DNA from 4 places in the Bradyrhizobium sp. B120 genome. Region 4 is predicted to be linked to each of the others. Evidence: predicted binding sites of a transcription regulator. Region 4 holds the regulator's gene; each other region holds the start of a gene.
The links. The regulator PhoB, encoded in region 4, activates phosphate uptake and scavenging genes when phosphate is short. The targets are predictions, from matches to a motif close to TGTCATNNANCTGTCAT.

Region 1: phnC (phosphonate ABC transporter ATP-binding protein) is a predicted target of PhoB. The motif match lies at 2,043-2,059, and genes of this name have one in related genera.
Region 2: phnF (phosphonate metabolism transcriptional regulator PhnF) is a predicted target of PhoB. The motif match lies at 1,853-1,869, and genes of this name have one in related genera.
Region 3: ACOIX3_RS17020 (acetoacetate decarboxylase) is a predicted target of PhoB. The motif match lies at 3,307-3,323, and genes of this name have one in related genera.

What each region holds. Positions count from the first base shown of each region.
Region 1 covers NZ_CP185242.1:7,169,995-7,177,694, forward strand. The annotation lists gene phnE (phosphonate ABC transporter, permease protein PhnE) at 1-16, opposite strand, end outside; gene phnD (phosphonate ABC transporter substrate-binding protein) at 97-1,026, opposite strand; gene phnC (phosphonate ABC transporter ATP-binding protein) at 1,102-1,917, opposite strand; gene ACOIX3_RS33330 (chloramphenicol acetyltransferase) at 2,128-2,775, shown strand; gene ACOIX3_RS33335 (alpha-D-ribose 1-methylphosphonate 5-triphosphate diphosphatase) at 2,790-3,962, shown strand; gene ACOIX3_RS33340 (DUF1045 domain-containing protein) at 3,983-4,681, shown strand; gene hemC (hydroxymethylbilane synthase) at 4,834-5,844, opposite strand; gene pncA (bifunctional nicotinamidase/pyrazinamidase) at 5,910-6,530, opposite strand; gene ACOIX3_RS33355 (aspartate dehydrogenase) at 6,530-7,348, opposite strand; gene ACOIX3_RS33360 (M20/M25/M40 family metallo-hydrolase) at 7,348-7,700, opposite strand, start outside.
Region 2 covers NZ_CP185242.1:7,161,642-7,169,341, reverse strand. The annotation lists gene phnE (phosphonate ABC transporter, permease protein PhnE) at 1-216, shown strand, start outside; gene phnE (phosphonate ABC transporter, permease protein PhnE) at 213-1,061, shown strand; gene phnF (phosphonate metabolism transcriptional regulator PhnF) at 1,099-1,824, opposite strand; gene phnG (phosphonate C-P lyase system protein PhnG) at 1,941-2,402, shown strand; gene phnH (phosphonate C-P lyase system protein PhnH) at 2,407-3,015, shown strand; gene ACOIX3_RS33290 (carbon-phosphorus lyase complex subunit PhnI) at 3,019-4,122, shown strand; gene ACOIX3_RS33285 (alpha-D-ribose 1-methylphosphonate 5-phosphate C-P-lyase PhnJ) at 4,119-5,003, shown strand; gene phnK (phosphonate C-P lyase system protein PhnK) at 4,996-5,793, shown strand; gene phnL (phosphonate C-P lyase system protein PhnL) at 5,802-6,500, shown strand; gene ACOIX3_RS33270 (alpha-D-ribose 1-methylphosphonate 5-triphosphate diphosphatase) at 6,514-7,668, shown strand; gene phnN (phosphonate metabolism protein/1,5-bisphosphokinase (PRPP-forming) PhnN) at 7,665-7,700, shown strand, end outside.
Region 3 covers NZ_CP185242.1:3,783,849-3,791,548, reverse strand. The annotation lists gene ACOIX3_RS17030 (acetyl-CoA C-acyltransferase) at 1-899, shown strand, start outside; gene ACOIX3_RS17025 (MFS transporter) at 1,020-2,324, shown strand; gene ACOIX3_RS17020 (acetoacetate decarboxylase) at 2,342-3,124, opposite strand; gene ACOIX3_RS17015 (patatin-like phospholipase family protein) at 3,365-4,528, shown strand; gene ACOIX3_RS17010 (acyl-CoA carboxylase subunit beta) at 4,657-6,216, opposite strand; gene ACOIX3_RS17005 (IclR family transcriptional regulator) at 6,146-7,120, opposite strand; gene ACOIX3_RS17000 (acetyl-CoA carboxylase biotin carboxyl carrier protein subunit) at 7,251-7,472, shown strand.
Region 4 covers NZ_CP185242.1:8,268,114-8,275,813, reverse strand. The annotation lists gene phoU (phosphate signaling complex protein PhoU) at 85-801, shown strand; gene phoB (phosphate regulon transcriptional regulator PhoB) at 932-1,642, shown strand; gene ACOIX3_RS38375 (GcrA family cell cycle regulator) at 1,880-2,392, opposite strand; gene ACOIX3_RS38370 (aspartate aminotransferase family protein) at 2,889-4,094, shown strand; gene argF (ornithine carbamoyltransferase) at 4,094-5,020, shown strand; gene ACOIX3_RS38360 (Hsp33 family molecular chaperone) at 5,230-6,231, shown strand; gene ACOIX3_RS38355 (hypothetical protein) at 6,269-6,502, opposite strand; gene ACOIX3_RS38350 (signal transduction histidine kinase) at 6,524-6,895, opposite strand; gene ACOIX3_RS38345 (hypothetical protein) at 6,923-7,700, opposite strand, start outside.

The DNA of each region.
Region 1 (7,700 bases), 1.1 Mb from region 4:
AAATGGCGGTCGCCATCGATGCGGGCCGGTCTGCTCGAGGGATGAACGAAAAGGGCCGGGTTGTCGAACCCGGCCCCGTTCAGCGGCGATGTGCGATCAGGAGCCCTTCTTGCGCAGGGCGTCGACGAACTTGATCAGTTCGATGGTCTTGTCGTAGTCGGCGTTGGTGACCGGCTGCCACGGCAGGTTCTTGCCGTCGGACAGCTTCTTGAAGGCTTCCGGGTCCTTCTTCGGCATGTCGAGGAAGGCCTGCTTGATCTTCGCCTTCATGTCGTCGGGAAGGCTCTCGAGATAGGCGTAGGGCGAGTTGATGATCAGGTCGGACTTCACGATGATGCGGAAGTCTTCCTTCTTCAGCGGCGTGCCGTCGCTCGACTTCACCATGTTCTTGGCGAGCATGCGGGTCAGGTTGGAATCGTCGTCGGCATTCCACCAGTTGGCGGCGACGTCGACGGTGCCCTGCGCCAGCGCCAGCACGGCGTTCTCGTGGCTGCCGGTGAAGACCACCTTGGAGAAATAGGTCTCCGGATCGATCCCCATCTGGTTCAGCTTGAAGCGCGGCATGTTGTTGCCGGAGGTCGAGTTGGGATCGACCAGGCCGATATTCTTGCCCTTGAGGTCTTCGACCTTCTGGTACGGGCTCTTGGCGAGCACGTAGAACACCGAATAATAGCCCTTCGAACCGTCGGCATTGACGTCGATCACGAACGCGTCGGTCTTGACGCCGGTGAGGCGGGCGCGGGCGAACGACGCCGGGCCGTAGTAACCGATCTGGATGTTGCCGGCGCGCTGGCCCTCGATGACGGCTGCGTAGTCGTTGGCGACGCGCAGATTCACCTTGATGCCGAGTTCCTTCGACAGATATTCGGTAAGCGGGCCGTAGCGTTCGGTGACGCCGGAGCCGTTTTCGGCTGGGATCACCGCGAAGGTGATCTCCGGATACTTGGTCTTCCAGTCCTCGGCCGAAGCCGAGCCAGCGAATGCCAGCGCGGCGGCGCCGGCCAGAACGATGCGACGAGTGATCATGTTACCCCTCTTTGGTAGTTACGCCTATTGGCCGGGCGAAATGCCCGGTTGCCCTGTTTTTCGAAAATGCGCCGCTCAGGCCGCGGCTGCGGTGCCGAGCGCCGGAGCAGTTGCGCCATCGGGCACGGGCAGCGGGGCCGCGCCCATGACGTCATTGGCCTCGAGGTCGTAGAGCTCGCGGGCAATATGGTCGGTCAGCGCCGCGGGGGCGCCGTCGAACACCACGCGCCCCGCCGCCATGCCGATCAGGCGGTCGCAATAGCTTCGCGCCAGGTCGAGCGAGTGCAGATTGCAGAGCACCGTGATGCCGAAATGCTTGTTGATGCGCAGCAGCGCATCCATCACGATCTTGGTGTTGCGCGGATCGAGCGAAGCGATCGGTTCGTCGGCAAGGATGATGTCGGGTTCCTGCACCAGCGCGCGGGCAATCGCGACACGCTGCTGCTGGCCGCCGGAGAGCTGATCGGCGCGCTGCGCCGCGAGCTGGGCGATGTCGAACTGCTCGAGCGCGGACAGCGCAAGCGCCCTGTCCTGCTCCGGCCAGACTTGCGCCAGCGAACGCCACGACGGGATCTGCGCAAGCCGGCCCATCAGCACGTTGGTCAGCACGTCGAGACGGCCGACCAGATTGAACTGCTGGAAGATCATCGCCGAACGCGCCCGCCACTGCCGCAGCGCCTTGCCGCGCAGCGCGGTGACATCGGTGCCTTCAAACAGGATACGGCCGGAGGTCGGATCGGCGAGACGGTTGATCATCCGCAGCAAGGTCGACTTGCCGGCACCGGAGCGGCCGATCACGCCGACAAAGCTGCCCGGCGCGATCGAAAAGGATGCGTTGTCGACTGCGGCTTTTGTGCCGAACCGGCACGTCAAACCATCCACCACCAGCATGTAATGCTCCAACCGCGCCGCGTTGAGCCATCGCTATCCCCGGTGTTTAACAGTTATGTGACGTGACGTTGCAGTGCGGCGATCGTCCACACCCCTCCCTTGCCGTTCCCTTGCCGTCATCGCAACGTCATGATGTTGTCATCAAGCGTCCTGATGACGAGCGCGCATCTCCCCGGAAGCCAAAGATTTACACGATTTGCGGAGGCCCTGATGGCCGGAAAAACACTCTCGGTTGTGCCGACGATCGACCCGACTGCGTCGGTACGCGAGAGCAAGCTCGGCCAATATACCGAGGTCGGCGCGCGCACCATCCTGCTTGAAGTCAGCATGGATGACTATTCCTACGTCGTGAACGATAGCCAGATCACCTACACCTCGATCGGCAAGTTCTGCTCGATCGCAGCGATGACCCGCATCAATCCCGGCAACCACCCGATGCATCGTGCGACCCAGGCGCATTTCACCTACCGCGCCAGCGCCTATTTTCCCGGCGAGAGCGACGACACCGACTTCTTCAACTGGCGACGTGCGCATCACGTGCATATCGGCCATGACGTCTGGATCGGTCACGGTGCGATCCTGCTGCCGGGCCGGAACGTCGGAACCGGCGCTGTCGTCGCCGCCGGCGCGATCGTGACCAAGGATGTGCCCGCCTACACCATCGTTGCCGGAAATCCCGCGCGTCCGGTGAAGCGACGCTTCTCCGAGACGGCAGCGGATCGCCTTGCCGCGCTCGCGTGGTGGGACTGGGATCACGAAACACTTCGTCGTGTGCTGCCCGACTTTCGCGCGCTCGCGGTCGAGGAATTTCTCGACAAGTACGAGGCCGAGGCCGTATCCCAATCACGGAATCAATAACGGAGCACCGTATCGTGACGGACATTTTCATCGAGGGCGGACGCGCGCTGGTTGACGGTGCCTTGGTCGAGACCTCGCTGCGGACCTCAGGCCGCGACATCGGATCACTCGGCGCCGAACAGAGCCGCGCCGCGCTCCACATCAATGCCGGTGGCCTACTGGTGCTGCCCGGTATCATCGACCTGCACGGCGATGCGTTCGAGCGGCAGATGATGCCGCGCCCCGGCGTCGATTTCCCGACCGACGTGGCGCTTGTTGACAGCGACCGGCAGGCAATCGCCAACGGCATCACCACCGTGTTCCATGGCACGACCTGGTCGTGGGAGCCCGGCCTGCGCAGCGCGGAGAATGCGCGCAAGCTGCTCGATGCGATCGAGGCGCTGCGGCCGCAGCTCGCCGCCGATACGCGCTTCCACCTGCGTCACGAGACCCACAATCTCGAAGCCGAAGCCGAGATCATTCAATGGCTCACCGAGGGCCGCATCGACCTGTTCGCCTTCAACGACCACAGCAACGTCAAGCCGAAGAAGCGCAACCAGCTGGCCGAACGCACCGGGCTCTCCATCGAAGCCGTCAACGACATGCTCGATCGGATCGTGGCGCGCCGTCCCGAGGTGCCGGCGTCGATCGCGCGGCTGGCTGCCGCTGCACGTGCGGCAAACATCCGCATGCTCTCGCATGACGACAACACCCCGGCGATGCGCCAGGAGTTTCGCGCGCTCGGTGCCACGATCGCCGAATTCCCCGTCAATGAGGAGACCGCGCGCGACGCCGCCGCTGCCGGCGACTTCATCGTGTTCGGCGCGCCCAATGTGGTGCGCGGCGGCAGCCACACCGGCTGGACCAAGGCATCCGACATGATCGCACAGGGCCTCTGCTCGGTGCTGGCGTCGGACTACTATTATCCGGCACAACTGCTCGCCGCGTTCCGCCTCGCCGCCGATGGCATCCTGCCGCTCGCCAAGGCCTGGGACCTGATCTCGTCGGCGCCGGCACGCGCGGCGGGGCTTGCCGACCGCGGCGTGCTCGCCGCCGGCAGCCGCGCCGACATCATCGTCGTCGACGACAAGGCGCCGCTGCGGCCGCGCATCGTCGCCGTGATCGCGGCCGGACGGTTGGTGCATCTGGCAGACGCGAGCTGCCTTGTTCATTCGCTCGCCCCGCGCAAAACGGTTGCGGCAGCATAGTCAGGACCTATTCTGCCGCCATGGCCAACACTCCGCGCTACGCGATCTATTATGCGCCGTCACCCGACAGCGCCCTGCACCGCTTCGGTTCGGCGCTGCTCGGCTACGATGCCGTGTCAGGCGACGACCTGCCGTTTCCCGATGGCGTCGCGCCCGACTGGCGCGAGGTGACGGAGGATCCGCGCAAATACGGCTTCCACGCCACCCTGAAGGCGCCGACCGCGCTCGCCGACGGCAGGAACGAGTCCGAGCTGCTCGATGCGTGCGCTGCCTTCGCCGGCCGCGCGCGGCGTATTCCGGTGATCGAACCGGTTGTCGATGCCATCAGCGGCTTCATCGCCGTGATCCCGGCGAGCCGCTCGGATGATCTGCAACAGCTCGCCGCCGATTGCGTCACCGCGTTCGATACGTTCCGTGCGCCGCTCACGCCGCAAGATCGCGCGCGGCGCAGGCCCGAACGGCTCACGGAGCGGCAACGCGACTATCTCGATCGCTGGGGCTATCCTTACGTCATGGAGGAATTCCGCTTCCACATGACGCTGACCGGGCGATTGAGCGACGAGCGGCGCGGCCCGATCATGGCGCGGCTGCGCGAGCGGTTCGCGGCGATCGAGCTTGCGCGGCTCACGATCGACCGCATCGCACTATTCAAGCAAGCCGACCCGGCATCGCGCTTCCGCATCATCGACAGTTGGCCGTTGCAGGCTGATCGGGATTAGGCCCCCCACACCGGTGTCGTCCCGGCGAAAGCCGGGACCCATAACCACCGTCAGTAGTTGTTCAAGCGAGCTGCGGTCCCAGCAACGTCCCAAAACCAACATTCGTGGTTATGGGTCCCGGCTTTCGCCGGGACGACGTGGGATAGATATCGCTATTCGTCCACCCTTGTCCGCGCGATGATCTCGGCGGCGCCCTTCACGAGCAGCTCCATGCCGACGGCGCGGCCGAGCTCGCGCGGCCGGTCCGCCGGCCCGCGCCGCGTCACCTCGATGAAGCCGGCACCGGCCTCGTCGAGCACGGAGGCGCGCAGCGTCAGCTCGTTTCCAACGAGCGTGGCGTGGCCGGCGATCGGCGAATTGCAATGGCCGTTGAGCACCCACAGCACCTCGCGCTCGGCCTCGGCCGCAAGCCGCGACGGCGCATCGTCGATACCAGCGAGCCGCGCCCGCGTCGCCCAGTCGGCCTCGACGCATTCGACCGCGACGATGCCCTGACCGACCGCCGGAAGCATCTCGTCGACGGAGAAATCATGCGCGATACGCGCGGTCATGCCGATGCGCTCGAGGCCGGAACGCGCCATCACCAGCGCATCCGCCGGCCCCACCTCGCCGCCATCGGGCAGCCGCTGCTTGGCACCGCGATCGAGTTTTGCAATTCGCGTGTCGGCGGCGCCGCGATAATGGATCACGGTCGCCTCTGGAAACAGCCGGCGCAGGTAGGCGGCGCGGCGCACGGCATTGGTGCCGATCATGAAGCCCTTGCCGCGCGAGGCGCGAAACGCATCCAGCGTCAGGCCCGGCCGCAGCACGAGGCTGTCATTGGCCGCATCGCGCGCCAGCATCGCGGCGAGGACGAGACCCGGCGTCTCCTCATTGCCCGGCACGTCCTTCAGCGAATGCATTGCAGCCTGCAACGTGCCGGCACGCATGGCTTCGCGGATCTCGGCGACGAAGGCGCCGCCCTTGCCGCCGTGACGCAATAGCTTGCTGGTCTGGTCCTGGTCGCCGCGGGTCTCGAACTTGACGATCTCGACGGCAAGGTCGCCCGCCGAGGCGCGCAGCAGCCGCGCGACCTCGTCCGTCTGCGCGAGCGCCATCGCGCTCTTGCGCGTTCCTATCCGCAAAACCTGTCCCGACACGAAAGCTCCGCTGCGCGTGATCATCAACGGCTGGGGATTAGAACAAAAGGCCAGTCAAAACAATGGTTTTTGCCCCGGCCCGGCCACGCTCAGGGAATCTCCTCAACGAGCGCCACGCCGGCCTCGCGCATCGCCACCGTGGCGGCAGCAAGCGAGCCGCCGAGATCGATGGCGCGGCAGCCAGACAGCACGACCGTGGTCTCGAAGCCGAGCCGCCGTGCATCGAGCGCCGAATACTGCACGCAAAAATCCGTCGCGAGCCCGGCCATCACGACGCGCCTGAGGCCGCGCTCGCGCAGATAACCGGCGAGCCCAGTCGGGGTTGTCCGGTCGTTCTCGAAGAACGCCGAATAGGAATCGATTGCGCCGCGAAACCCCTTGCGGATCACGAGTTCGGCCCGGTCGGTTACGAGGTCGGGATGAAACGCGGCGCCGGCGGTGCCCTGGATACAATGATCCGGCCACAGCGTCTGCGGCCCATAGGGCATGGTGATCGAGGAGAATGGCGCCGCGCCCGAATGCGAGGTCGCAAACGAGCTGTGGCCCGCCGGATGCCAGTCCTGGGTCAGCACGACATGGTCGAAGCGCCCGGCGAGCCGGTTGACGACAGGCACGACGGCATCGCCATCGGCCACCGCCAGCGCGCCGCCAGGGCAGAAATCGTTCTGCACGTCGATGATCAGCAAGAGATCGTCGGGCCCGATCTTCATCACGTCCCGATCCGCAAGGACGCGCGCAGCTTGCGCAGGCAGGCGATCACCGACAGCGCGGTGATGCGGCCGGTCTTCGGATTCTCCGAGGGGATGTTCTCGATCATCATCGAGAACCGCGCGGAATCGGAATCGACCTCGATGCGGTGGGTGTTGCGCGTCACCGTCGGATCGGCCCAGATCTCGACCCTTGTGCGATCGGGGCCGATGCCGGCGAGCGACAGCGCCACCGCGACGTTGAGATTGGCCGGAAAGCCCTTTGCCGCGTCGCGCGCGCTGCCCTCGAAGATGCGCAGCGGCTCGGTGATGCCTTCGATCCGGATGTTGTTCGCGACCAGATGCGGCGCGCCGACGAGGCCCGCGACCGGCTTCCGCGTCACCAGCCTTGCCGAATGGATGGTCCCGACCGCGGCCGCGGTCACGGCATCGAGCCCGATCAGCGCGCCGGTCGGCACGATGATCTGGCCGCCATGCGCCTTCGCGAGGTCGACCAGGTCCTCGTTCTGCAACAGTGCGCCGACGCTGAGCACGACCGCGGTCTTGCCGCGCGCGACCACCGGCGCCACGATCGAGCGCACCAGTCTGCTCGGCGCGCACTCGACCACGATGTCGGCGACCTCGGCCAGCTGCTCGATCGGCACCAGCTTCGGCGCAGACTTGAGCCCTTCGATCCAGCTGCGGTGCTTGTCCGGACTGTTCGCCGACACCGCAACCAGGGTCAGGCCCTCGATGCCCTGATCGAGCGCCTTGACGACGTCGGTGCCGATCGCGCCGAGGCCGGCGACCGCAACCCGTGTCTTCGTCTTTCCGTCAGCCATCATTTCCCGCCGGCGAGCATCTTGACCAGGCGATAGAGGTACTCCTCGCCCTCGTAGAACGACTTGACGAGCACGCGCTCGTCCTTGCCGTGAGCCCGGTTGTCATCGACATCGGATCCCAGCCCGGAATGGCCGTAGGTCGGAATTCCGGCATTGCGCAAATAGCTGCCGTCGGTGGCGCCGGTGCTCATCACGGGGACGATTTCGGCATTCGGCCAGAACTCCTTCGACAGCTTCTCGACCGATCCCATGATCTCTTCGTTCAAGGGCGACGGCGGGCTCAGCACGGCCTTGCCGGTCGGGGTCACCTCGATCTGCTTGTCGGCGAGCACGCGCTCGATCGTCGCCTGAA
Region 2 (7,700 bases), 1.1 Mb from region 4:
GCGCTGCTCCGCTTCGAGATCAATGTCCGCGAGGCGTCGGTGATGGGCTTCGTCGGTGCTGGCGGCATCGGGCAGGAACTCGTGGTCGCGATCCGCAAGTTCTACTATTCCGACGTCAGCGCGATCCTCGTCACCATCATCGTCACCGTCTTCATCATCGACATCTCGACCGGCTGGCTGCGCGGCCGGCTGTTCGGCAAGGAGACCCGGCGATGAGCCAGCTGCCGAAGCCGGACACCGCGGACTTGCGTGCGAAATACCCTGGCGTGTTCGAACGCCCCGCGTCGGCGCGGCTGGCGATGCCGGCCACGATCGTGGCAGCGCTCGCGATCTTCGCATACGGCCTGGTCGATCTCGACTTCTCGCCAGCGAAGCTGATCTCAGGGATGAGCCAGCTCGGCTGGATCACCATGATGATGATCCCGCCGAATCCCGGCGCGTCGTTCCCGCTCTATATGCAGGCGCTCGGCGAGACGCTGTCGATCGCGCTGCTCGGCACGACGCTTGCGGCACTCTTTGCGCTGCCGGTCAGTCTCTTGGCGGCGCGCAACATCATCCCCTCAAACCTGATCCGCTTTCCGGTGCGCCGCTTCCTGGACTCGATCCGCGGCGTCGATACGCTGATCTGGGCGCTGGTCTGGATCAACGTCGTCGGCCTCGGCCCGTTCGCCGGCGTGCTGGCGATCATGGTCTCCGACTTCGGCGCGTTCGGAAAGCTGTTCTCGGAGGCGATCGAAGCGGCGGACCGCAAGCAGGTCGAGGGCATCCGCGCCTCCGGCGGCAACGCGCTGCATGAGATCCGCTTCGGCCTGCTGCCGCAGGTGTTGCCCGTGATCGCTGGCCAGGTGCTCTACTTCATCGAATCGAACACGCGGTCGGCCACCATCATCGGCATCGTTGGCGCCGGCGGCATCGGCCTGCAGCTCGCCGAGCAGATCCGCGTGCTGGAATGGCAGAAGGTGTCGTTCCTGATCCTGATGATCCTGATCGCGGTCGCCGCGATCGATTTCATCTCGAGCAAGTTGCGCTTTGCCATCATCGGCCAAAGGGCGGTGGTGTAACCTCCCCCCGCAAGAGCGGGGCGAGGGAGCAGAGAGGTCAGCTATTCTCGACGAGAAACTCCACCCGCTCGGCGGCGAAGCGCGAGCGCTTGGTCACCAGCGGGCGGTCCAGCATGTCGACGTCGGTCGCGTCGACCACCAGGACCGGCCGGCCCAGCGGCAGATCGAGCCGTGCGGCGTCGGTCGCATCGGCGATCGCCGCTGTGATCCGGGTCGAGGCGCGGTGGTAATCCTTGACGCCGTAATGCCCGAGCAGCTTCGTCATCGAGCGAACGTCGGCGAACACGCTGCCGGCATCGGGAAAGCGCTCGGCCGACAGCCAGGTGGTCGAAACACAGATCGGCGTCCGATCGGCGAGCCGCACCGCCTCGATCCGGATCAGCGGCGCGCCGATCTTCAGGCCGAGCTCGCGCGCGATCTCGCGATTGGCGACGTCGCTGCCTGCATCGATCAGCTGGCCGCGCGGCTCGTGGCCGCCGGCGCCAACGATCTCTGAGAATCGCGTACGTGAGCGTAGCGGGTAGGCAAGGCGCTGGGCTTCGACATAGGTGCCGCTGCCGCGCTCGGCGCGCACCAGGCCGCGCTCGGCGAGTGCGGCGAGCGCCCGCCGCACGGTGTGACGGTTGACTCGGTAAGTCTCGGCGATCTCCATCTCGCCGGGCAGCTTTTCGCCCGCGGCAAAGCGGCCGTCGGCGATGCCGCGCTCGATGCCGTCAGCGACCTGCCGCCACAAGGCGACGCCGGAACTTTCCTGCATGCTCATCGCGCGGTGATACCAGAAATCTTCGGTTTGTCACGAAACAGTCATGGCGCTCGGCTATCAAGTTGTCTATTATCATAGACAACTTGATACAAGCAAGGTTGCCCATGAATTCGACCATGAGTTCGACCGGACCCGACAGCAAACAGGCCCAGCGCAAGGCCGCAATGACGGTGCTGGCGCACTCCGCCGCGGCCGACATCGCAGGCAGGCTGGCGGCGATCGCGGTGCCCACGCATGAGAACCTGCGCGAGCCGGAGAACGGCCTCGTGATGATGCGCGGGCGGATCGGTGGCGACGGTGCGCCGTTCAATGTCGGCGAGGCGACGGTGTCGCGCGCGGCGGTGCGGCTTGCGACCGGCGAAGTCGGCTTCGGCTACACGCTCGGCCGCGATGCGCACAAGGCGCAGATGATCGCGCTGTGCGACGCCATGGTGCAGTCCGCGGAGCTGTCCGGCGAGGTGGAGGCCAAGGTGATCGCGCCGCTGCGTGCCGCCATGAATGCCGAGCGCAGTCGCAAGGCCGCGGAGACCGCGGCGACGCGGGTTGATTTCTACACGATGGTGCGCGGTGAGGGGTGATGCAATGACGACGATTGCCGAAATGCCCGCAGGGTTTGCCGACAAGGTGCTGTCGGCGCAGTCCACGTTTCGCTCCGTGATGGATGCGATGGCGCGCCCGGGCAGCGTGCAGCGCGTCGCCGCTGATGTCGGAACGCCCGCCGGCATGATGCGCGGCGCGGCCGCGATCGCGCTGACGCTATTCGATCACGACACGCCGATCTGGCTCGATGCCGCGATGTCGGCGACGCCGGATGTCGCCCGCTGGCTGAAGTTTCACGCCAGCGCGCCGGTGATCGCCGATTCCGCGATCGCGAGCTTCGCGCTGATCGGCGATGCCGCGAACCTGCCGGCGCTGGAGCGCTTCGCGTTCGGCAGCAACGAATATCCTGACCGCTCGACCACGCTGATCCTGCAGGTCGACAGCCTGACGCAGGGTCCGGCCTTCGAGCTGAAGGGGCCCGGCATCGACGGCAGCGCGCTGTTGCAGGCGATGATCAAGCCGCGCGACCTGTTCCAGCGGCTGTCGATCAATGAAGCGCTGTTCCCGCGCGGCATCGACGTCGTGCTGGTCCATGACGACAAGATTGTCGCGATCCCGCGCACCACGCGGCTGATCGCAAGCGGAGTGTGAGCGATGTATGTAGCCGTCAAGGGAGGCGAGCGCGCCATCGAGAACGCCCATCGGCTGCTGGCGCATGAGCGGCGCGGCGATCGCGATGTGCCCGAGGTGACGCTGGCGCAGATCTCCGAGCAGCTCGCGCTCGGCGTCGACCGCGTGATGACCGAAGGTTCGCTCTACGACCGCGAGCTTGCGGCGCTCGCGATCAAGCAGGCGCGCGGCGACATGATCGAGGCGATCTTCCTGGTTCGCGCCTTCCGCGCCACGCTGCCGCGCTTCGGCGCCACCGAGCCGGTCAATACCGGCGCGATGCAGGTGCGGCGACGGATCTCCTCGACCTTCAAGGACGTTCCGGGCGGCCAGATCCTGGGGCCGACCTTCGATTACACCCATCGCCTGCTCGATCCGCAGCTCGCGGAAGGTTTTGTGCCGGAGCAGCCGGCGACCGCGGAAGCCTCGCAGGCGGCAACGCCGCGGGTCACCGACATTCTCGGCCGTGACGGCCTGATCGAATCGTCGCCGCAGGCCGATAGCGATGCTGCGGTCGGCGACCTCACGCGCGAGCCGCTGAACTTCCCGGCCGATCGTGATCTGCGGCTGCAGAATCTGGCGCGCGGCGACGAGGGTTTTCTGCTCGCGCTCGGCTATTCGACGCAGCGCGGCTACGGCCGCAACCATCCCTTCGCCGGCGAGATCCGCTTCGGCGAGGTCGAGGTCGAATTCGCAGCCGAAGACGTCGGCTTTGCGGTCCCGCTCGGCTCGATCGAGCTCACCGAGTGCCAGATGGTCAACCAGTTCAAGGGCTCGACGACCGAGGCGCCGTGCTTCACCCGCGGCTATGGCCTCGCCTTCGGCCAGAGCGAGCGCAAGACCATGTCGATGGCGCTGGTCGATCGCGCGCTGCGCGCACGCGAACTCGGCGAGGAGGCGGCGGCGCCGGCGCAGGACGAGGAGTTCGTGATGTCGCACTCCGACAATGTGCAGTCGACCGGCTTCGTCGAGCATCTCAAGCTGCCGCATTACGTCGACTTCCAGTCCGAGCTCGGCCTGCTGCGCAAGCTGCGGCGGGAGTTCGCGGAAGCCAACGAGGCCGTGGAACTGCAGGAGGCCGCGGAATGAACGCGCCGACGTACAATTTCGCCTATCTCGACGAGCAGACCAAGCGGATGATCCGCCGCGCGATCCTGAAGGCGATCGCGATCCCCGGCTATCAGGTGCCGTTCGCGAGCCGCGAGATGCCGATGCCCTATGGCTGGGGCACCGGCGGCGTGCAGGTGACAGCCGCGATCCTCGGTCCCGACGACGTGCTGAAGGTGATCGACCAGGGCTCGGACGACACCACCAACGCGATCTCGATCCGCAAGTTCTTCGGCAAGACCGCGGGTGTCGCGACCACGACCTCGACCACGGACGCGACCGTGATCCAGACCCGGCACCGCATTCCCGAGGCGTCGCTGCACGCCGGGCAGGTGCTGGTCTATCAGGTGCCGATCCCCGAGCCGCTGCGCTTCCTCGAGCCGCGCGAGACCGAGACGCGGCGGATGCACGCGCTCGCCGAATACGGGCTGATGCACGTTAAGCTCTACGAGGATATCGCGCGCTTCGGCCATATCGCGACCGCCTACGCCTATCCGGTGAAGGTGAATGCACGCTACGTGATGGACCCGTCGCCGACGCCGAAATTCGACAATCCGAAGATGGACAATTGCGCGGCGCTGCAGCTGTTCGGCGCCGGCCGCGAGAAGCGCATCTACGCGATCCCACCCTACACCACGGTGGTCTCGCTGGATTTCGAAGATCATCCGTTCACGCGCTACCGCTTCGACGCAGCCTGCGCGCTGTGCGGTGCCGACAATTCCTATCTCGACGAGATCGTCACCGACGACAAGGGCGGGCGGATGTTCGTCTGCTCCGACACCGACTTCTGCGAGCAGCGCCAGGCCGCCGGCCATCACGGCACCGAGAGCGCGGCGCCGCACAAGGAGAAGGCGCATGTCTGAGCTCTCGAGCCTCGACAATGATCAGCCGCTGCTGGTGGCCGAGGGGCTTGGCAAGAATTACGGCCGGCTCCCGGCCTGCCGCGACGTCTCGTTTGCGCTCTATGCCGGAGAGGTGCTTGCGATCGTCGGCGAGTCCGGTTCGGGCAAGTCGACCTTGCTGCAACTGCTCTCCGCGCAGCTCGCGCCGAGCGCGGGACGGGTGTCCTACCGGATGCGCGACGGCGTGCTGCGCGATCTTGCCGAGCTCGGCGAGGCCGAGCGGCGCTTCCTGTTCCGCACCGACTGGGGCTTTGTGCACCAGGATCCTGCGCAGGGATTGCGGATGGGCGTCTCTGCCGGCGCCAATGTCGGCGAGCGGCTGATGGCGGTCGGCTGGAATCACTACGGTCGTATCAGAGACACCGCATCGACCTGGCTCGATCGAGTCGAGATCGATGTCGGCCGCATCGACGATGCGCCGAAGACCTATTCCGGCGGCATGCGGCAGCGGCTGCAGATCGCGCGCAACCTCGTCACCGAGCCGCGGCTGGTGTTCATGGACGAGCCGACCGGCGGTCTCGACGTCTCGGTGCAGGCGCGCCTGCTCGACCTGATGCGCAATCTCGTCAGCGAGCTCGGCCTTGCCGCCATCGTCGTGACCCACGATCTCGCGGTCGCGCGCCTTTTGTCGCATCGCGTGATGGTGATGAAGGGCGGGCGTGTCATCGAGACCGGTCTCACCGACCAGGTGCTCGATGATCCCCGCGAGCCCTATACCCAGCTGCTCGTTTCCTCGATACTGCCGCCATGAGCTTGCCAATGACCGCGATGATCGAACTTGCCAACGCCGAGAAGACCTTCACCATGCATTTACAAGGCGGCGTCGAGCTGCCGGTGGTGCGCGGCGTCTCGTTCCACGCCGATCCCGGCGAATGCGTGGTGCTGTCGGGCCCGTCGGGCGCCGGCAAATCCTCGATCCTGAAGATGATCTTCGGCAATTATCGCTGCGACAGCGGCCGGATCGGCATCCGCCACCACGGCAAGGTTGTTGACCTCGCGACCGCCGAGCCGCGCCAGGTGTTGAGCATCCGCCGCTCGACGATCGGCTATGTCAGCCAGTTCCTGCGCGCCGTGCCGCGGGTGGCGACGATCGACGTCGTCGCCGAGCCGTTGATCGCCAACGGCGTGGCGCGCGAGGAAGCCCGCGAACGCGCCGGGAGACTGTTGCGTCGGCTCAACATTCCGGAGCGGCTGTGGACGTTGCCGCCCTCGACCTTCTCCGGCGGCGAGCAGCAGCGGGTCAACATCGCGCGCGGCTTCATCTCGGACCTGCCGATTCTGCTGCTGGACGAGCCGACCGCTTCGCTCGATGCGGCGAATCGCGCAGTGGTGGTCGAGCTGATTGCGGAGAAAAAGACCAAGGGCGTCGCGATGGTCGCGATTGTCCATGACGACGAAATCCGCCATCTGATTGCCGACCGTATCGTCGATGTGACCTCGTTCGCCGCTGCTGCCTGAAGGACTGTTTGAAATGACTGCCAAGCAAGACACCATCATCGGCAACGCCCGGCTGGTCCTCGCCGATCGCGTGATCGAGCAGGGCTGGGTTGCGATCGTTGACGGCAAGATCGCCGAATTCGGCGAGGGCAGGGCGCCCGAGGCCGCCGAGGACGCCGGCGGCGATCTCCTGATGCCCGGGCTGATCGAGCTGCACACCGACCATCTCGAAATGCACTACGTGCCGCGGCCGAAGGTGTTCTGGAATCCGGTCGCCGCCGTGATCTCCTATGACGGGCAGCTCGCGACCTCGGGCATCACCACGGTGTTGGATTCGCTGCGGGTCTGGCGCGAGGACGGCGCCGAGGACGTCGACGGCCGCGCCGGCGTGCTGGCGGCGGCGATCTCGGCCGCGCGCGAGGAGGACCTGCTGCGTGCCGATCACTTCCTGCATCTGCGCTGCGAGGTGCCGATGCCCGATGTCGTCGCCGAGGCCAAGGAGCTGATCGAGCGGCCGGACGTGCGGCTGATGTCGCTGATGGACCATACGCCGGGCCAGCGCCAGTTCCGCGACGAGGTCAAGCTGCGCGATTACTACCGCGGCAAGGGCGGCGGCATGACCGACGCCCAGCTCGACGTGCTGTTCGCGCGGCGCTTCGCCTATCAGAAGGAATATGCGGTGGCGAACACCCGCGCGATCGTCGCGCTGGCACATCAATACAAGATTCCGCTCGCGAGCCACGACGACACCACGGACGAAAACGTGGTCGACGCCGTCAACGACAAGGTCGCGGTCGCGGAATTCCCGACCACGATGGAAGCCGCGCGCGGTCTGCACGCCGCCGGCATCGACATCCTGATGGGCGCACCAAACGTGGTGCGCGGCGGCTCGCACTCCGGCAATATCGCCGCCGTCGATCTCGCCAATGAGGGCATGCTCGATATCCTGTCGTCGGATTACATCCCCTCCAGCCTCTTGATGGCCGCCCTGCAACTGCCGCGGCATGTGCCGGCGATCGATCTCGCTTCCGCTGTCCGCACCGTGACCAAGACGCCCGCCGAAGCGGTCGGCCTGTCCGATCGCGGCGAGATCGCGGTCGGCAGGCGCGCCGATCTGATCCGCGTGCACGTCGCGCGCGATCTGCCTGTCGTGCGCAGCGTCTGGCGCGAAGGGGGGAGGGTCGCGTGACCGGTGCGTCCGTCGTCGCCGGACAGCAGGCC
Region 3 (7,700 bases), 4.5 Mb from region 4:
TGCTGGCGCACGACATCATCAAGGCCGGCTCGGCCGAGATCGTGCTGTCCGGCGGCATGGAGAGCATGAGCAACGCGCCGTATCTCTTGCAGAAGGCGCGCGGCGGCTATCGCGCCGGCCACGACCGCATCATCGACCACATGATGATGGACGGGCTCGAGGACGCCTATGAGACCGGCCGCTCGATGGGCGATTTCGGCGAGGCCACCGCGGAAGCCTATCAGTTCACCCGCGCCGACCAGGACACCTATGCGATGGAGACGCTAAGCCGCGCCCGCAAAGCGGTCGAGGGCGGCGCCTTCAAGGCGGAGATCGCGCCGATCACGCTCACGGAGAAGGCTGGTCCGCGCATCATCGCCAATGACGAGCACCCGCTGAAGGTCGATCCGGCAAAAATCCCCGGCCTGAAGCCGGCGTTCCGCGCCAACGGCACCATCACACCGGCCGCCTCCTCGGCCAATGCCGACGGCGCCGCGGCGCTGATCCTGGCGCGGCGCTCGCTCGCCGACCGCGACGGCCTGCCTGTTCTGGCCGAGATCAAGGGCCACGCCACCCACAGCCAGGAGCCGCAATGGTTCACCACCGCGCCGATCCCGGCGATCAGAAAGCTGCTCGACAAGGTCGGCTGGAGCGTCGGCGATGTCGACCTGTTCGAGATCAACGAGGCGTTCGCGGTGGTGGCGATGGCGGCGCAGCGCGACCTCGGCATTCCGCGTGACCGGCTGAACATCAACGGCGGCGCCTGCGCGCTCGGCCATCCGATCGGCGCCACCGGCGCACGGCTGATCGTGACCCTGCTGCACGCGCTGGAGGCGCAGAATCTGAAGCGCGGCGTCGCGGCCCTGTGCATCGGCGGCGGCGAAGCCACCGCGATCGCCGTCGAGCGGGTCACGCACTAGTTTAAAACGGCCCCACCTCCGAGTCCGAAAACGAGGGAACTTTGGCATTTTAGCCATAGCTCCCTCGTGGCATATTGTGCATCACGAATAGAACCCTCATTGTATTTCATCCGGGGCCCAATGATCTCGAACTGGCTTGCTTCCGCCCTCGCCCGCCGCAACATCCATTACGGCTGGGTGATGGTCGCCGTGACCTTCCTGGCTGCGCTGATCTCGGCCGGCACCGTCGGCGCACCCGGTGTCTTCATCGTGCCGCTGCAGAAGGAATTCGGCTGGTCCACCGCCGAGATCTCCTCCGCGCTGTCGATCCGCTTCATCCTGTTCGGGCTGATGGCGCCATTCGCCGCCGCGCTGATGAACCGCTACGGCCTGCGCAATGTGACGCTGGCGGCGCAATTGATCGTGGTGTCGGGACTGTTGGCCTCGCTCGCCATGACGCAGGTGTGGCAGCTCGTCCTGTTGTGGGGCGTGGTGATCGGGATCGGCACCGGCATGACCGCGCTGGTGCTCGGCGCGACGATCGCGACGCGCTGGTTCGTGGCGCGACGCGGCCTCGTGATCGGCATGCTCACTGCGAGCGTCGCGACCGGACAGCTCGCCTTCCTGCCGCTGCTCGCGACCATCACCGAGCGTTACGGCTGGCGTGTCGCGCTCGGCCTCGTCTGCGTCATGCTCGGCGTCGCCGCCTTTGCCGTGCTGATGGTGATGCGCGACCGGCCGAGCGACGTCGGCCTGCGCCCGTTCGGCGACGAAGGCACCGCGCCCCTGCCCGCGCCGCCGCCGGCCAATGCGCCGATCATGGCGGCCGCGCTCGGCACGCTGCGCGACTCCTCGAAGTCGTCGGTGTTCTGGATCCTGTTCGCGACCTTCTTCGTCTGCGGCGCCTCGACCAACGGCCTCGTCCAGGTCCACCTGATCCCGATGTGCCTCGACTACGGCATCCCGCAGGTACAGGCCGCGAGCCTGCTCGCGGCGATGGGCATCTTCGATTTCTTCGGCACCATCATCTCGGGCTGGCTGTCGGACCGCTTCGACAATCGCAAGCTGCTGTTCTGGTACTACGGCCTGCGCGGGCTGTCGCTGCTGTATCTGCCGTACTCCGACTTCACGTTCTACGGCCTGTCGCTGTTTGCGATGTTCTACGGGCTCGACTGGATCGCGACCGTGCCGCCGACGGTGCGCCTGACCGCGCAGCGCTTCGGCGCTGAGCGCGCCAATCTGGTGTTCGGCTGGATCTTCGCCGGCCACCAGCTCGGCGCCGGCGCCGCCGCGTTCGGGGCCGGGCTGTCGCGCACGCTCTATGCAAGCTATCTGCCGGCCTTCTTCATCGCCGGCGCGCTCTGCGTAATCGCCGCGCTGAGTGTGCTGGCGATCTCGCGGCCGCAGCCCAAGGTCGCGCCGGAGGCGAAGCCGGTCGCGGCCTGATCGGGCCTCGCTGCGTGCTACTCCGCGGCGAGACCGGTCGGTGCCGCCTCTGCGACGTCCTTGTTGTAGTCGTGCACGACGCGGCCGAACGGCAGCGTCAAATCGGCGATGTAATGATGCGCGCCGACGACGCGCTTGACCGGGAAATCCGCGACCGGTGCGTTGACGTGCGGCACCAGATGCAGGCGGCCCGGCCCGATCCACGATCCCTTGACGACGATGTCGGTCAGGTTGATCGCAACGAGCTGGCAGATCTCGAGATGACCGTCGACGCCGGGGATCATCTTCAGATTGACTTGCGTCTTCGACAGCGTGGCGCGGGTGATGTCGCCATTGCCCGCCATGCTCTCGTGCTTGTAGCCCATCGTGCCCATCGCAACGAGCTGGCCGGCATATTCCAGGGTGCCGGTCAGGGTGTCCTTGACGATCTCGAGCTTGGGATGGGCGTACTTCTTCGGAAAGCCCCAGATCTCGCGGCCGGCCGCGATAGGTGGATCATCGTCGAGATACATCTGGCAGACGAAGTTGACTTCTTCGCCATGCAGCCGCGCGGGGATCACGAGGCCGGACTCGGTGTAGCTGCCGAAGCCGGAGCTGTCGGGCATCTTGATCCATTCGTAATGCACGATCGCCTGCTCGATCGGCTCCAGCGGCTCAGGCAGGCCGGCGCGGATCAATTCAGGATCGGTCTCATACGTGATGACGAGGAATTCGCGATCGATGAAGCGGTAGGGTCCGGCGGGATAGCTCGGACCAGCAGCCGGCATGGACGGAAGCTTGAGCAGATCTTCCCTGCGCATCGCAATAACCCCCTGTTCGGAAACATTGGGCGGAGGCTAGCGGCCGAGATTGACAGCGATATGAGGGATTTCCGTCACGGGCATGACCGCGGTTACGCTTGCATGACCCGCGTGTCGCTGATCAGGCCAATGCTAACCATGCAGGCGGGCATGGCGGATGCGCCGTGCGCCGGCGCGGCACTTGTCATCACGGCGTCATCGGCACCCTGAATTCTCGCCGCAATTTTTGGAGTGTCTGATATGGACGCGCGGTCCCCTCATGTCGACGATATCGATCACGCGACGCCCGGCTGGCGTCCCGAAGGATGCGATCGCGTGGCGCTGGTTCTGCAGGGCGGCGGCGCCCTCGGCGCCTATCAGGCCGGCGTCTATCAGGCGCTGCATGAATCCAGTATCGAGCCCGACTGGGTCTGCGGCGTCTCGATCGGTGCGATCAACTCGGCGATCATCGCCGGCAATCCGCCCGAGAAGCGGCTGGAGCGGCTGCACACGTTTTGGGATCGCATCACCTCCCGCAAGATCTGGCACTACACGCCGGACGGCGACATCTTTCGCAAGGCGCGCAATTTCACCAGCTCATGGCTGACGACGACGCTCGGACAGCCCGGCTTCTTCACCCCGCATCAGAGCAATCCGTGGCTCAGCCCGGCCGGCGCGCGCACCGCCACGAGCTATTACGACACCACGCCCTTGCGTGAATCGCTGCTCGAGCTGGTCGATTTCGACCGCATCAATTCCAAGAAGATGCGCTTTGCGGTCGGCGCGGTGAACGTGCTGTCCGGCAACTTCATCTATTTCGACAATGCCCATGACGAGATCATCCCCGAGCACATCATGGCGAGCGGCGCACTGCCGCCGGCGCTGCCGATGGTGAAGGTCGGGACCGATCACTTCTGGGACGGCGGCATCGTCTCCAACACGCCGCTGCAGCATCTGCTTGATCAGGAAGACAACGCCAACTCGCTGGTGTTCCAGGTCGACCTGTTCTCCGCACGCGGCACGCTACCGCGCGACATCCAGGACGTGATGGCCCGCCACAAGGACATCATGTATTCGTCGCGCACCCGCTACAACACCGACGTCTACCGCAAGACCTACAATCTGCGCACCGCCCTGCACAACGCGCTGGGAAAAATCCCCGACGACCAGCTGTCGGAAGAAGAGCGCCAGCTCAAGAAGGCGAACGCTCGGCTGCCGGGGATCACGCTGCTGCAGCTGATCTATCAGCAGAAGGCCTATGAGGGCGACGCCAAGGACCACGAATTCTCCGGCACCTCGATGCGCGAGCATTGGGCGAGCGGACACGAGGACACCAAGCGCTCGCTGAAGCGGCGCGAATGGATCAAGATGCCCGAGAACGGCATGGGCATCGTGATCCACGACGTGCATCGGGAAGCGGAGTAGATAAGGTCGTCATTGCCGGGCTCGACCCGGCAATCCATCCCGCTTGGCATGACTTACTCGTCCGCCGTTGCGGACGATGGATGCGCGGGTCAAGCCCGCGCATGACACGGTGGTTCGCGGCGGCGGCCTTACGGCCGCGTCGACATGTTGCTCGGCGGCCCGGCCTTGCGGATCGGCTCGGCGAGACGCGCGAACTCGCAGAGCAGCGAGCGCGTCTTGCGCGGATCGATCACCTCCTCGACCCAGAACTTCTCGGCCGAGCGGAACGGCGAGCGCAGCTTGTTGAGGCGATCCTCGATCTCGCGCAGCTTGGCCGCGGGATCACTGGCCGCATCGATCTCGGCGCGATAGGCAGCCTCGATGCCACCCTCGAGCGGCAGCGAGCCCCAATAGGCCGACGGCCAGGCATAGCGCATCGAGAACCGGTTGGCCGGCTGATGCACCACGCCGGCGACGCCGAAGGCGTTGCGGATGATGATCGTGCACCAGGGCACGGTGCTCTGGTTGACCGCCGCCATCGCCCGCACGCCGTGACGGATGGTCGCCGACTTCTCGGCCTCGAGCCCGATCATGAAGCCGGGGCAATCCATCAGATAGACCACCGGCAGATGGAAGGTCTCGGCGAAGTCGACCCAGCGGATCACCTTCTGGCAGGCGTCCGCGGTCCACGAGCCGCCGTAGTGGAAGGGATCGCTGGCGAGCAGCAGCACCGCCCTGCCCTCGATCCGCGCCAGTCCGGTGATCACAGGCCGGCCGAAATTGCTGGCGACCTCGAAGAACGAGCCCTTGTCGACGACGGCATCGATGATCGGCCGCATCTTGTAGACCTGCTTGCGGTTGCGCGGCACGGCCTTCAACAGCGATTCCTCGGCACGTTCCGGATCGTCGGTGCAGGGAATGGTCGGCGGCAGATCGTAGACCGACGCCGGCAGATAGGACAGGAAGCGCCGTGCATAGTCGAACGCCTCCTCCTCCGTCTCGACGGCCTGATCGATCGCGCCGGCGCGGGTCTGAATGTCGGCGCCGCCGAGCTCCTGCTTGGTCAGATCCTGACCCAGGCGCTTCACCACCGGCGGGCCGGCGACGAACATCGCGGAGCTCTTGGTCATGACAGAGTAGTGCGTGGCCGCCAGCCGTGCCGCGCCAAGGCCTGCGACCGAGCCGAGCCCGAGCCCGACCACCGGCACGCGCGCCAGATTGGCGGTCGTGTACCAGTACCAGCGCGTGCCGCCGACACCGCCGGGCAGATTGGCCGCGCCCCTGGTCTCGATCGTCTTCACCGAGCCGCCGCCGCCCGAGCCCTCGATCACGCGGACGATCGGCAGGCGGAAGTCGTGCGCCATCTCCTCCGCCATCAACGGCTTTGCGGAAATCGATGCATCGGCCGAGCCGCCGCGCACGGTGAAATCGTCGCCGACCACGACCACGGTGCGGCCGTCGACCCTGGCGCGGCCGAACACGCAGTTCGCCGGCGTCAGATGCTTGAGTTCGTTGCTCTCGTCGTATTCGGCGATGCCGGAGATGGCACCGACCTCGTGGAAGCTGTTCTGGTCGACGAGCTTGTCGATACGCTCACGAACCGTGAGCCGGCCCTGGTCGCGTTGCCGCTTGACCTTGTCAACGCCTCCCATCTCCCGCGCGAACGCTTCGCGCCGGGCGAGGTCGTCGAGTTCCGGCTTCCAGTTCATTCATTGCCTCCGTCTTGATGATTTTGTTGTTGTTATGGGCGGCCACCGGAAGTGACTTGCGTTCGATCCGATTGCTGAAGATGTCGCCGTCGGCGCCTTCGAGCAGGCTGCCGACCGCGGCGGCGAGGTCGACCATCAGCGGCGCGACCTCGCGATGCAGCCGCTGCTCGTCATACATCGCCGAGAGCAGGCCGATCGTGGTGACCACATAGGTCTGGTATTGCGGTGACCACAGCGGCACCGCGACGCCGTTGATGTGCGGGCTCCACAGGCCGCAGGCGACGACGTAGCCGTGCTCCTGCAAGTGGCGGCGGTTGGCCGCGATGCGCGGCGTCAACATCTTGGCGCTGTCCGGCAACTCGCCTTCCATCTCCGATATTAGCGCATCGCCGATCGCGGGATCGAGCGCCGCCGTGTAGGCGTGACCGGCGGCAGTGGTCGCCATCGAGATGCGGCTGCCGGTGGCCTCATGCAGGCCGAGCGCGTTCGCCGCACGGGCGAACTCCAGATAGACCAGCTGAAAACGGTCGGGGATGACGAAGCCCACGGTGCCGGGCAACTGATCCGCGACATCCTGCAACCGCAGCCGGATCAAATTGCGGAGCTGCAACCCCTTCATCATCGACGTGCTCATCGCGACCGCACTCGGGCCGATGCGATATTTCTGGTCGCGCGGCAGATAGACGAGCTGTCCCATCCGCGTCAGCGTGTGCGTCAATCGCGACACCGTCGAACGCGGCAGGCCGCAGCGGTTCGAGATTTCGAGATTGCCGAGCCGGGCTTCGTGTCCTTCGAAGCACCGCAACACATCAAACGCGCGCGACACCACCTGGATGACATCGCCATCGCCAGTCTCGCTGGCGAGCATTCCCTGCCGGCTAAGCCGTTCCGAGCGCCGTCCCATTTGTTTTGGCTCCATTCCGTCTTGCGGAATAAAATTCCACTTGCAGATGAAGCTACCTCAGGCAATCTGCCGCCACAACAAAAAGCCGTTCGCCGGATGAAATTTCCGCAAGACGGTATCGGAGAGTGGAATGCCAGAGATCAAGGTTGTGACCGAAGTTGCCGGGCGCGTTTGCGCGCTTCCTGTCGAGGCCGGCAGCAATATCGGCGATGGCGACGAGATCGCGTTCGTCGAAGCGATGAAGATGGAGATCCCGGTCACGTCGACGACGGCAGGCAAAATCAAGTCGATTTTGGTCAGGATTGACGACGTCATCGCCGAAGGCCAGGCCGTCGCGATCGTCGAGACCTGAGCGCGGCCGTCAAGCCGCTCGACTCGGACCAAATTCCCAGATGTCATGTGATCGGCGGTGGTTCCTTTGGGAGCCGCACGGCGTCGCATGCTGTTTCGCTTTCGAAACATTCTCAACCAGAAAGTTTCGTATGGCGATACAATCGCCGAGCAACCGCTCGTTTTGTGAACATCTGTTCGAAAACCGATAGCCGCCGGTTCGCGCCTGCTCGGCTCATCACCCGGCTGA
Region 4 (7,700 bases):
AAAGTGGGCACCGGTTTTCCGATCGGATCATGCGAAACTGAGGACACCAAATCATGATCCCCGGGATCATGAGGGAGACAAGCGATGGCTTCTGAACATACCGCCAAGGCATTCGACAGCGACCTGCAGGAGTTGACCCGCCTGGTCGCCGAGATGGGCGGCCTCGTCGAGCGGATGATCACCGAGTCGGTCGACGCGCTGATCCGTCGCGACGTCGCGCTCGGCAAGCGCGTCGTCGCCGCCGACATCGAGATCGACAATCTGCAGCGCGTCATCGAAGAGCGCGCGGTGCTGACGATCGCCCGCCGCCAGCCGATGGCGATCGATCTGCGCGAAATCGTCAGCGCGATGCGCGTCGCCACCGACCTTGAGCGGATCGGCGACCTCGCCAAGAACATGGGCAAGCGCGTCGCGGCGCTGGAAAGCGATTTCCAGCCGCTGAAGCTGATCCGCGGCCTTGAGCACATGACCGACCTCGTGCTGTCGCAGGTCAAGTCGGTGCTCGACGCCTATGCCGCGCACGACCTGCCGGCGGCGATGAACGTCTGGAAGGGCGACGAGGAGGTCGATGCGATCTGCACCTCGCTGTTCCGCGAGCTGCTGACCTACATGATGGAGGATCCCCGCAACATCTCGTTCTGCATCCATCTGATGTTCTGCGCCAAGAACATCGAGCGGATCGGCGATCACGCCACCAACATCGCCGAAACCGTGTTCTATATGATCGAGGGCCAGCAGATCACCGACAAGCGTCCGAAGGGCGACATGACCAACTTTGCCACCACGGTGCCGGGTACCTAGGACATGATCCGCAAGCGCGGAGCCGGATTGTCTTCACGACAAGTCGTTTCCGCGGGGATTATGCTCAGGAAAGTAAGCGTTTCGGTTTGCGTCTGGGCAACGGATCACCACAGAGAGAGAACTTAAACCGATGAGCGCACGCATTCTGGTAGTCGAAGACGAGGAAGCGCTGACGACACTGTTGCGCTACAACCTCGATGCGGAAGGCTACGATGTCGAAACGGTCGGGCGCGGCGACGATGCCGACACCCGTCTGAAGGAGCGCGTTCCCGACCTCGTGGTACTGGACTGGATGCTGCCGGGCCTGTCCGGCATCGAGCTGTGCCGCCGTCTGCGGGCGCGGCCCGAGACCAAGCAGCTTCCGATCATCATGCTGACCGCGCGCGGCGAGGAGAGCGAGCGCGTGCGCGGGCTTGCCACCGGCGCCGACGATTACATCGTCAAGCCGTTCTCGGTGCCCGAACTGCTGGCGCGGGTGAAGGGCCTGTTGCGCCGCGCGAGCCCGGAGCGGCTTGCGACCGTGCTGACTTACGGCGACATCGAGCTCGACCGCGAGAAGCGCCGCGTGGCGCGCTCGGGGCGTCCGATCGATCTCGGTCCGACCGAGTACCGGCTGCTCGAATTCTTCCTCGAGCACCCTGGCCGCGTGTTCAGCCGCGAGCAGTTGCTCGACAGCGTCTGGGGCCGCGACATCTATATCGATGAGCGGACCGTCGACGTGCATATCGGCCGCCTGCGCAAGCTGCTCAATCCGGGCCGCGAGCAGGATCCGATCCGCACCGTGCGCGGCGCCGGCTACGCACTCGATGACCGCTTCGCGAAGGCCGAGCCGCAGCCGTAAGGCCGTGCGGTAATCACAAGCCGCAACACCCTGTCGTCCCGGCGAAGGCCGGGACCCATACGCCGCGGCGGGCGCAATCGGCACGCGGCTAGACGACTTTCTAACAACACCCATTCGTGGTTATGGGTCCCGGCCTGCGCCGGGACGACGCTGGCGGCTGTATCCGGGCTACGAGCCACAAAAAAATCCCCGCTTTCGCGGGGATTTGTTTTGTAGTCCAGGCAGTTTCCCGAGTGCTTACTTGATCTGTGGCTTCGCCGACGGCCGGCGGCGATCGGCGGCGGGCTGGTAGGCGACGCGCGAGTGATGCGCGCAATAGGGCAGGCCGGCGAGTGCCTTGCCGCCGCAGAAGAAGAATTCCGGGCTCGAGGGATCGCCGACCGGCCAGTGGCAGGTGGCCTCGTTGAGCTCGAGCAGCGACAGCCGCTGGCTCATCGGCACCACGTTGTCGAAGGAGATCGGATCGGGCTCCATCTCGACCTCGAAGGCGTGCGCAAGCGCGGTGTTGCCGCGCGAGACCGGGCGCGCCACCCGCATCATATGCTGGGCGGGGCGCGCCTTGCGCTGCCGCGGCGCAGCCGTGGAGGGGGCCTTGGCGCGGCCGGAGAGGCCGAGCCGATGTACTTTGCCGATCACGGCGTTTCGCGTCACATTGCCAAGTTCCGCCGCGATCTGGCTGGCCGAGAGGCCGGATTCCCAGAGCTTCTTCAGCTGCTCGACGCGATCGTCGGACCATGTCAATAGAGTCATCACATTCTTCCTTTCGCATGGCGCCGGCCACTCATCGGAGCGGCGCTGCGAGCCAATCTGGACAAATATCCCTGCGGCCAGAATCCCTTAGCCCTCGCCGGGCACGGTGTTGCGCCCGAACGTTTACAGGAGACACGAAGGCTACTTAGAGGGTCCAGTACTGCCGCACGAGATGTCGTACCCGACAGGCCAAACGCTACAATATGGCGTGACTCTGGCGCAAGAGTCCGCGGCCGTGCGTCCACATGTTCCCACAAAGTTAAGCATTGCTATGAGGCTTTTCCACCGCACCGGAATGCTCCGGATTGCGCCGGTTTCGCATTGCAGGAAGGCCGGCAAAGGCCGGCTCCTGGCGATTGACACTGACCGGCCGCCGCATAGAATGACCCGCACGTGCCGCCCGCAAAGGCGGCCGTTTTGTTTTCCGAAGCTGGCGGTTGCTGCGTTGGCGTCAAGGCGCGCAGCAATTGACGGCTTCAAACCGGCAGTGAACGCCATGACCAACGCCTCGTCGCATCTGCTCCCCGTCTTCGCCCGGGTCGATCTCGGCTTCGAGCGCGGTGAGGGCGCCTGGCTGATCGCAACCAATGGCGACCGCTATCTCGATTTCACCTCCGGCGTCGCGGTGAACGCGCTCGGGCATGCGCATCCGCATCTGGTCAAGGCGCTGCAGGAGCAGGCGACCAAGCTCTGGCACATGTCGAACCTGTTCAAGAGCCCGGACGGCGAGGTGCTTGCCGCGCGGCTGTGCGAGCAGAGCTTTGCCGACTTCGTGTTCTTCTGCAATTCCGGCGCCGAAGCGATGGAGGGCGTGATCAAGCTGGTCCGCCACCACCACTTCTCCAAGGGCCATCCCGAACGCTACCGCATCATCACCTTCGAAGGAGCCTTCCATGGCCGCACGCTCGGCACGCTGGCTGCGACCGGCTCGGCGAAATATCTCGAGGGCTTCGGCCCGCCGATGGACGGCTTCGACCAGGTGCCGCACGGCGACATCGAGGCGGTGAAGAAGGCGATCGGCCCGCACACCGCCGGCATCCTGATCGAGCCGGTGCAGGGCGAGGGCGGCGTGCGCTCGGCGCCGCAGGCGTTCTTCAAGGCGCTGCGCGCGCTGTGCGACGAGCATGGCCTGCTGCTCGCATTCGACGAAGTGCAGACCGGCATGGGCCGCACCGGCGAGCTGTTCGCCTACAAGCGCACCGGCGTCACGCCGGACGTGATGTCGCTGGCCAAGGCGCTCGGCGGCGGTTTCCCGATCGGCGCGGTGCTGGCGACCGCGCCGGCTGCGGCCGGCATGGCGCCGGGCTCGCACGGCTCGACCTTCGGCGGCAATCCGCTCGCGGTCGCCGCCGCCAATGCCGTGCTCGACGTCATGCTCAAGCCCGGCTTCTTCGAGCACGTGCAGAAGATGTCGCTGCTGCTCAAGCAGAAGCTCGCTTCCGTCGTCGACCGCTATCCCGGCGTGCTGTCGGAGGTGCGCGGCGAGGGCCTGTTGATCGGCGTCAAGGCGGTGGTGCCGTCGGGCGATCTGATCGCCGCGCTGCGCAACGAGAAGCTGCTCACCGTCGGCGCCGGCGACAATGTGGTGCGGTTCCTCGCGCCCCTGATCGTGACCGAGGCCGAGATCGACCAGTCGATCACGGCGCTCGAGCACGCCTGCTCCGTGCTATCGGCGCCGCAGCCGAAGAAGGCGGCTGGATAATGAGCAAGCCGGTCCGTCATTTCCTCGACATCAACGAGCTGCCGCTCGCTGAGCTGCGCAACATGCTCTCTGCCGGAGCCGCCATGAAGGCGAAGCTGAAGGCGCATGAGAAGGGCAGGAAGCCGCTCGAAGGCAAGACGCTGGCGATGATCTTCGAGCGCCCGTCGACCCGCACAAGGGTGTCGTTCGACGTCGGCATGCGCCAGCTCGGCGGTGAATCCATCATGCTGACCGGCGCCGAGATGCAGCTCGGCCGCGGCGAGACCATCGCCGACACCGCGCGCGTGCTGTCGCGCTATGTCGATGCGATCATGATCCGCATCCTCAACCATGACGCGCTGCTCGAGCTCGCCGCTCATGCCACCGTGCCCGTCATCAACGGGCTGACCCGGCGTTCGCATCCCTGCCAGGTGATGGCCGACCTCATGACCTATGAGGAAAACCGCGGCTCGATCGAGGGCAAGACGGTGGCCTGGACCGGCGACGACAACAACGTGCTGGCCTCCTGGGCGCACGCCGCCGAGCGCTTCAAGTTCAATCTCAACATCGCGACCCCGCCGGAGCTCTCGCCGAAGAAGCCGATGCGGGACTGGATCAAGGCCACCGGCGCGCCGATCATGCTCGGCACCGATCCGGAAGCCGCCGTGCGCGGCGCCGACTGCGTCGTCACCGACACCTGGGTGTCGATGGGCGACAAGGAGGGCGAGCACCGCCACAACGTGCTGAAGCCCTATCAGGTCAATGCCAAGCTGATGTCGCTCGCCAAGCCGGACGCGCTGTTCATGCACTGCCTGCCCGCGCATCGCGGCGAGGAGGTCACCGACGAGGTGATCGACGGGCCGCAATCCGTGGTGTTCGACGAGGCGGAAAACCGCCTGCATGCGCAGAAGGGCATCCTGGCCTGGTGTTTCGACACGGTCGCGTAATTGTAGGTCACTAACGTTGTCGTCCCGGGCAAGCGCAGCGCGACCCGGGACCCATAACCATCGCTGCCAGTTGTTGTGAAGGCTGGGGCTCCAGCTCGATGCAGCAACTGACATCGGTGGTTATGGGTCCCTGCTTTCGCAGGGACGACGGATAGATCGGTTCTGCTGAACCCCTTTATTTCATGGTCCGAGACCCCAGATAGAGCGCCATGGTTTCACAATCCCCCGACATCAAAATCCAGGCCGAGACGCCCATTCGCGCGCCCTCGGCGGTTCCTGTCGACGATGCCGTGCTGGCCTTCGAGGTCGGCGCGCTGGACTTGCGCGGCCGGCTGACCCGGCTCGGCCCCGCGCTCGACGAGATCCTGCACAAGCACGATTATCCGCCCGCGGTCGGCAAGCTGCTCGGCGAGGCCATTGTGCTGACCACGCTGCTCGGCTCCTCCGTCAAGTTCGAGGGCCGCTTCATCCTGCAGACCCGGACCGACGGTCCGGTCTCGCTCCTGATCGTCGATTTCCAGGCGCCCGACCGGCTGCGTGCCTATGCGCGCTACGATGTGGCGCGCCTCAAGGATGGGCAGAGCTCGGGTGAGCTGCTCGGCAAGGGCCACCTTGCGATGACCATCGATCAGGGCGCGAACACCAGCCGCTACCAGGGCCTGGTCGCGCTCGACGGCGGCGGCCTCGAAGAGGCGGCCCACGAATATTTCCTGCGCTCGGAGCAGATTCCGACCCGGGTGCGGCTCGCGGTCGGCGAGGAGATGCGCGGCGGCGAAGGCGGCAAGCTGCACTGGCGCGCTGGCGGCATCCTGCTGCAATTCCTGCCCAAGGCCCCCGAACGCGCCAAGCAGGCCGATCTGCATCCCGGCGATGCGCCGGAAGGTACGGCCACGCACAGCGTGCCGGATGACGATGCCTGGGTCGAGGGGCAGTCGCTGATCTCCACCGTCGAGGATGTCGAGCTGATCGATCCCGATCTCTCCGGCGAACGGCTGTTGTACCGCCTGTTCCACGAACGCGGCGTGCGCGTCTTTAATCCGCAAACGCTCCGCGCGCAGTGCTCCTGCTCGCGCGATGCGGTGTCGTCGATGCTGAAGAGCTTTGCGCCGAACGATCGCGCCGAGATGGTCAAGGACGGCAAGGTGGTCGTGACTTGCGAGTTCTGCTCGTCGGTCTACGAATTCACCCCGCAGGAAGCCGGCGTCGAGTAGGCGGAAAACCGCCTACGAGGCCCGGTAACCAGGCCTGTCAGCTCAGCAAGGTTCGGGTCTTGCCGGCGGCGTCGTAGATTTCGATCTGAAGCATCGGATAAGCCGCCTTCAGTTGTCGGCCAGACGTTTCAGCAGCCTCGGCGGTGTCGAACTCCGACTTGAACTGTTTGTCGACAATGATCACGAAGCCTTCGGTAGGAGGCCGGTCGGCGCGCAGCGGCTTCTTCGGCTCTGGTTCGTCAATGGAGAGCAGGGATTTCTTCGTCGTCATGGGAATCCTCCTGGATCGATCTCAACTCAGTCGGTGAAACGCGGGCGGCAGGGTCTCGCGCACGAGCCCGCTCAGATTCAAGGTCTCCCCGCTGTCGGTGATATCCGAGAACAGTACCTCGACATAGGGATGCTGGCGGTTGAACGCAGCACCGCGTTGGTATTTTGCACTGACGATCCGCTCGATCGCCGCCAGGTTCAGCCTGCCGAGTGCGTTGTATTGATCGCGGAACAGGCTTTGATGTCCGCCGCGGTGCTCGACAGACTCGGCCCAGATGTCCATCACCTTGCGGCCGATGAATGCCTCGATCCGTTCATTTCCATCACGGGCGAGAAGTCGCAGCCCGTCCATGCTGTGCGGTCCGTCATCGACGTCCAATTGGGTAAGTGACACGGTGAATCTCCTGTTGTCGTCGTTGGCTCACATCGGCAGTCCATCGGGGACTGCACCTCCTTCATTGTCCCATCGCGACAAAGCCGCAGCGCCAGATTTCGCGTCCTGACGCGCCTCCAGAATCTTGTCGCGACCGGCATCATCCTTGTGCTTGTGCAGGAAGCGCGCGATCTGCCCGCGCAGCGCAGACGTCTCCAACAATTTTCCGACCGATCCGGCGGTGTCGAAGATTTCCCGCTGCAGCGCCTTCGGCAGCACGTTCCATTGCATGATAATGGCCGCGCCGAGACACCGCAGAACGTATTCCTCTTCGGCGGCAAGGGCGGCGCCGCGAGAGCGGTCCTGCTCCGCAAGGTTTATTGCGTTGTCGAAATTGTCCGCCAATCCCTGCTCGTTATCCGCGAGCGAAGCGAGCCGATCTTGCTGCTCTTGAAACTTGCGGCTTTCGCCCTGACTGCTCGAACGCTTGATCAGTTCGCCGTATGCGGCTGCCTTGGTGCGGTACTGCTGAGATTTAAACATGGCGGGCCCTTTCCTTGGAGGTCTCCGCGCATTCCGACCAATCTCGATGGCTGACGAGGACTGATTTGTATATGGGAGGCAAACGGTCGAATAACGAGCACCGAGGCCACAAATCACCGGGCACAAGCCAATCGGATGGCGCGCGTGAATATCTGCACCGCGACAACGTTCGCCGCGGTCGCCAGTTCCTGAAGCACAGTTGGAAGCAATGTCGAAGCCGTCGCTTGGTGAGAGGCGACCGGAGGCCAGGCCCCGGTGGCATCGGAGGAATGGCGGCCTGAGC